2 regions of the Sulfitobacter sp. M22 genome follow, and region 1 is predicted to be linked to the other one. Evidence: riboswitches for the same ligand, from Rfam matches in the RefSeq annotation. Region 1 holds a riboswitch; the other holds the start of a gene.
The links. A riboswitch is a leader RNA that binds a small molecule or an ion and turns the genes downstream of it on or off. The one in region 1 is predicted to bind cobalamin.
Positions count from the first base shown of each region.

Region 2: linked by a shared signal. The riboswitch ahead of bluB (5,6-dimethylbenzimidazole synthase) and the one ahead of GLP52_RS14070 (energy-coupling factor ABC transporter permease) in region 1 are both predicted to bind cobalamin.

Region 1 covers NZ_WMEC01000001.1:2,875,077-2,878,175, forward strand. Annotated here, with positions in the region: gene cobF (precorrin-6A synthase (deacetylating)) at 1-546, opposite strand, end outside; gene GLP52_RS14070 (energy-coupling factor ABC transporter permease) at 605-1,288, opposite strand; cobalamin riboswitch at 1,361-1,576, opposite strand; gene cobA (uroporphyrinogen-III C-methyltransferase) at 1,603-2,319, opposite strand; gene GLP52_RS14080 (cobyrinate a,c-diamide synthase) at 2,316-3,099, opposite strand, start outside.
Region 2 covers NZ_WMEC01000001.1:1,848,909-1,852,007, reverse strand. Annotated here, with positions in the region: gene GLP52_RS09120 (BCCT family transporter) at 1-450, opposite strand, end outside; gene GLP52_RS09115 (hypothetical protein) at 847-1,578, shown strand; cobalamin riboswitch at 1,614-1,791, shown strand; gene bluB (5,6-dimethylbenzimidazole synthase) at 1,842-2,522, shown strand; gene GLP52_RS09105 (hypothetical protein) at 2,752-3,099, shown strand, end outside.

The DNA.
Region 1 (3,099 bases):
GATGGTATCGATGCCCTCGGGCCAACCGTGATCGCGCAGCTGCCGTCCGGTAGTGATCATGACGGGGTTGCCAATGGTGTTCAGCGGGATCGTATGGCCGGCCGTCAACACCTGCAGCGACGTGATCCCCGGCACCACATCGACGCTAAGCGGCACCACCTGTTGCAGACGCTCTGCAATGCGCAGCGTGCTGTCATACAACGACGGATCGCCCCACACCAGAAAACCCACGCGCCCGCCTTGGGGCAGGATGCGCTGCATCTCGGCCAGCCAGACCTGCGCAATAGCATCGTGCCAATCGTGTACGCCCGCGTGATAATCAGGGTTGGCAGCGTCACGTTTGGGCAGGGTAAATTCGTGAATAGCAGGCCGGTCCGACCGCAGCACCTGAGCGCAAATCTCGTGGCGTAGACCGGCCAGATCATCCTTGCCCGCGCCCTTGGACGGGATCAAGATCACGTCACAGGCATTCAGCGCGTCGATGGCCTGCAAGGTAAGGTGTTTGGGGTTGCCGGACCCGATGCCGATCAGTGAAAGCGTAAACATCTTATGGCTCCGGTAGTGTGACGCGACCCGAAGAGAAGGGGCCGCGTCTGGTCTTGGGTTATTCAGCGGCGGATTGGGTCAGACGCTTGGTGAACACTGCGCTGCCTGCAACATCACGCAGGGTCTTGGCAGCGGCGAGCACGGCCAGATCGACCAGCGGTTCGATCAGGATGACCATCATATACGCCCCGCCAAAGCTGGCGACAGCGGCGATGTTGCTGGCGGCAAAGCCCTGACCGTAGATGGCCCAGAACGCGACCCAGCCCACAACGCCCGCCTGAAACGCGGTCGACAGCTTGAGCGCTTGAACATAAGTCAGATCAACATAGGCGGTGTTGGGCGCGATGATCCGTTTGGCCAGCGCCGAGACCATGAACAAGGGCACCAGCAGCGTGGTGACGTTCATCGTGTATTGCGGCAGGTCGATGGGGGCAAAGAACATGCCCTGCGCCAGCAAACCGAGCGCCAGACCGGCAGCAGCAGGGGCCACGCCGAACAGCAAAAACAGGGTCGAACCAAGGATCAGGTGAACCTCGCTCACGCCCACGGGGAAATGCGGGAAAAGTTGAAAAAAGACAAAGGTCAACGCGGTGGCAACGATGGCCCCACCCGCAAAAGGCACGACGCCTTTTTCACGGACAGAGTCCATCGCGGTTTTCGCGGTATAGGCCGCAGCACCGGCGGCGGTGCCATAGGACAGGACCAGCTTTGCGCCGGTCACGACTTCGGGTTCGATATGCATGTTCAGGTCTCCTTGCCGTCTTCCCCGACGGCATGATGTGAAAGCTGCCCCGAAAGGCAGCCAGTTGGATCGGGGATCATCCCCTTGACGGCAGGTCTCCTGACTTTGTGCGTCCATGCGTGCCGCGCCTTCCCAGGCTGATTGGCCCAGTGGCAATGCGGTTTGCTCTTCACTTACAGGTGCGGGGGCAGTTCCGGATTAGGCACCTTTGCGTTGGCACCGCACCGTATTCCCTTTTCACCCCGTTTGCCCAAAAGCGCACGGGGAACCGTCCAGATTAGGTGTTCATTTTCAGGCCGGTTTTGTCAAGCGGTCTATTCGCTCAGCGGTCCGTATAGGATCAACGCAGGTGCTGACGTTGCGGGATCCAGCGGCAGATTGGCAAGGCTTTCCACCGTGTGCCGGCTCAGCTTTTGATCGGGGGTCGATACCGCCTCGGCCAGCAGCGCAGGGGTCGATCCGGGCAGACCCGCCTCGATCAACCGCGCGGCGAAACCGGCAAAGGTACGGCGGCCCATATAGACGACCGTGGTTGCCGTGGGGTCGGCCAGCGCGGCCATGTTCAGATCGTCCGGCAAAGCCCCCGATTCCCCGTGGCCGGTGATGAACTGCACGCGCCGCGCGGTCAGCCGCCGTGTCAGCGGGATCATTGCCGCCGCCGCCGCCGAGGACGCCGCTGTCACACCGGGGATGATCTCAAAGGCGACACCCGCCTCTTTCAGCGCGCTGATCTCTTCCTCAAGCCGTCCAAACACGCCCGCGTCGCCGCTTTTGAGCCGCACAACCCGCGCGCCGGTCAGCGCATGTTCGACCAGCAGGCGGCTGACATGATCCTGTTTCGGCGACTGGCGGCCCGCGCGTTTGCCAACCCCGATCAAATCCGCCTCGACCGAGACATGTTCAAGGATCGGACCCGCCGACAGATCGTCAAACAGCACGACTTCGGCCTCTTGCAACCGCTTCACCGCCTTGACGGTCAGCAGTTCGGGGTCACCGGGACCAGAGGAAACGAAAGACACAAAACCCGTCATGATGCCCCCGCGATCAGGTGAAAGAACGTACCCGTGGCATGGCCGCGCCGCGATCCGGTTTCAGGCACTTCGGCACCATTGGCATCGACCACTCGCGCCAGCGGTGTATCGGGCTGCGACAGGATGGTGGAATAGTGGAACTCATGACCGCGCAACCGTGCACCTGCGTCATATCCGGGACCGGGTTCGTTCAGGGTGGCCAGCCGGTAGCCCAAATGCATCTTGCGCTTCTCATAGCTGGTTTCCAGTCCGAGCAGCCCTGCCATCTGATGCCGCACACCTTCCTTGTCGACCAATCCGGCCCCCATCGCCATATAGCCCCCGCATTCCCCATGCACCGGGCGCGTCGTGGCAAACTGTTGCAGGCTATCGCGGAACTGCGCGGCAGCGGCAAGGCGACCGGCGTGTAGCTCAGGATAGCCGCCGGGCAGCCAGCAAATATCCGCGCTGCCGTCCGGTGCCTCATCCGCCAGCGGCGAGAAGGGCAATACCTGCGCGCCCGCAGCCTGCCAGTGATCCAGAAGATGCGGATAGATAAACGAGAATGCGGCATCCCTGGCCAAGGCGATCCGTTGACCGGGGGGCGGGGGCAATACGTCTGGCCCATCGGGAATACTGCGCCCTTGGGCGACTGAGACGATCAGATTAAGATCGATATGCTCCGCGATAAAGTCTCCCGCCGCATCCAGCAGCTTCATCAGCTCTGGCTGTTCTTCGGCCTGCACGAGGCCGAGGTGGCGTTCCGGCAGCGCGACCGATCCCTGACGGGGCAGCGCGCCC
Region 2 (3,099 bases), 1.0 Mb from region 1:
TGAGAAATGCGACAGCGGTTCAGAGACGCCATAGAACATCAGACCGATGCCCATGCCGGCCGCGAACAGCATCGAGAACCACCCAAGGTACGTATAGTCGGGGGTCGCATCCGCACCGCCAAGACGCACACGACCCAAAGGCGTGACGATCAGCATCAGGCAGAAAATTACAAACACGTTGCCGGCAGAGATAAAGAACCAGTCAAAGCCCTTTGTCACTGACGAAAACAGCCAAGTGAACAATGCGCCCGAGTGTTCGGGCAGGGCGAGCGTGTAGAAAACAAAGGCGATGATGAACACGCCCGAGATCGCAAAGACCGGGTTGTGAATGTCAAAGCCGAAGGGCCCGACGCTGCCTTCTTTGTTGTCTTGGCCAATTTCGTAATCGGTGTCGATTACGGCAGCGGCCCCGTCGGGTGTCGGGATACCCGGCGACGTTTCATCCGTCATGAGATGCACTCCATTCTAAAGTATATGCGACCGAACATAGCGCAACTCCGACAAAACGGCCACCGTGACGCGTCGGATTAAGCAATGAATATCGTGGTTTAGATCCTGAATGCGGGGTTGACGCCCATTGGTGGGGCATCGGCTATACGTTTTTACCCCGATTTACCGCGAATCCCCTGTGCCGATGCTTAGGCGCTTGCGGCAGATGCTTTGACCTATCGCGCCGCTAAGTTCCGTCTGAACGAAGGGGGCAACCGCACGGCGGCATAGCTCTCTATCCCAAAAGATACTGCCCCCTATCCGTCGATGCCCCCGACCCCCCTGCTTGCGCAAATGAAAGCGCAGCCGTCAGCGGTCACGATAGGACCATGACGATTTTTTATCTTGGGGGAAGACATGAAAGTTACACACACACTGCCAATTCTTGCCACGGCCGCACTGATGGCCGCCACCGCTGCCAGCGCTGATAGTTTCAGCCTCTCGGGCACCCGGTCAGCCATGCAAAGCGATATTTCGTTCAACGTTATGCAATCCGCCGGACAGGGGCAGATCAAACTGCGTCCCAAGGTCCAGCCCAAGGTGCATGCCCGCACGACTACCATCAGCAGCCGCAGCCGGTCCTTTCAGGCGTTCAGTGGTATCAGCACGGCGGCTGACCTCAAAAGCCTCATTGCTTGGGCCGAGGCCGGCCCTAAAGGGTACGACGCCGTGCAATACGGGGCCAAGCGCCTGCCGCCGCAGCGCCCGACACAGATGACCATCGGCGAAATCTATCGCTGGATTGACCGCACACCCGGACAGCAACACGCCATTGGGCGGTATCAGTTCATACCAGCCACCTTGCGCAGCCTTGTGCGTCAGGCAGGGCTTAGCAAAAACGACCGCTTTACGCCAAAGCTGCAGGACGGGCTGGCAGATATTCTCTTGGCCGATGCGGGTTTTGTCTCGTTTAAGAAGGGCGAGATCAGCCGTCACCGGTTCATGGAGAACCTTGCGCGCATCTGGGCCGGGTTTCCCACGGCGAGCGGGCGGTCCTATTATCACGGCTATGCCGGCAACAAGGCAGTCATTTCGTGGAACGAGTTCGACGCCGTCATGAGAAAGATTTTCGCGACCAAACGCGGCTGATCCCGCGATAGGGCTTGTTCCGGGCGGATCGCCGTGGCCCAATAGGGCGGTCTGGTGTCCGCATGGCGGAAGAATCGGGAAGCGGGTGAAAGTCCCGCACGTGCCCAACGCTGTAATGGGGATGGTTTGCGCCTAGGCCACTGGAGATATCCGGGAAGGCGCGTGAACCAGAAGACCCTAAGTCAGAAGACCGGCCAGACAGTACAGCTTGCACCGCATGGACAGCGGGACAGGCGCTGAAATGTATTGTTGGGGAATGAACAATGCCGATACCGTCCGCGCTGGCACCCGCCGCGCCTTTCTCAGATGCTGAACGTGATGCCGTGTACAAGGCGATCTTTACCCGCCGTGATGTGCGCGACCAGTTTTTGCCTGACCCCGTTGCAGATGATGTCTTGTACCGGATTTTGACCGCCGCGCATCACGCGCCTTCGGTCGGCCTGTCACAACCGTGGAATTTCATCGTGATCCGCGACCAGCAGGCGCGCGATCAGGTCTGGGAGGCCTTTAACACCGCGAACGAGGAAGCCGCCCAGATGTTCGAGGGCGACCGCCAGACGACCTACCGGTCGCTCAAGCTCGAAGGCATACGCAAGGCTCCCGTCAATATATGCGTGACCTGTGACCGCAGCCGTGGCGGCAAGGTCGTGTTGGGCCGCACCCACAATCAAAGCATGGACCTTTATAGCACCGTTTGCGCGATCCAGAACCTTTGGCTTGCCGCGCGCGCGGAAGGCATCGGCATGGGGTGGGTCAGTGTGTTCCACGATGCGGATTTGCGCAGCTTGCTGGATATCCCAGACCGCATAGAGATCGTCGGCTACCTGTGTTTGGGGCACGTCGACGAGATGTATCAAACGCCCGAGCTTGAAGTGAAGGGCTGGAGCAAGCGGCTCCCCGTAAATGATATGATCTTTGACGGCAAATGGCAGGGCGACCCTTAAAGGAGGCTTTGACCGCTGTGTCACAGGACATGTCGAATATTTGAGCAACTGGCGGAACTTTGCCGGTTCCATGACGTTCCCCCTGTGAAGCCTGCGTATGTCGCGCGGGCGCTGACAGAGGATTATTTCAAATGGGCGGCATCATTTATCTCGTAGGTCTTGTGGTTGTTGTCATGGCGGTTCTTTCGCTCATCGGCCTAGCGTAATTCAACGCCGGGGAGGCATTAACATGGATACGACACTTACTGACAAAACACCCGACGGATCATACGTCGACTGGCCTGCAATTTTCGCAGGTACCGTTGTCGCCGTGGCCATTGGCCTGTTGCTGACCAGCTTTGGCGCGGCGCTCGGCTTGGCGTCGATCACGCTGGACGGGACAGATGACTCTTCTACACTTGAACTGGTGCTGACGGCGCTGTGGCTGGTGATCACACTGGTCGCGTCCTACCTTGCAGGGGGCTATATCGCTGGCCGTATGCGCCGCCGCGTTGAAAGCGCGACGGAAGACGAAGTGACTGCACGTGACGGCATCAATGGTCTGGTTGTTTGGGGCCTCGGGTCGGTTATCACTGCC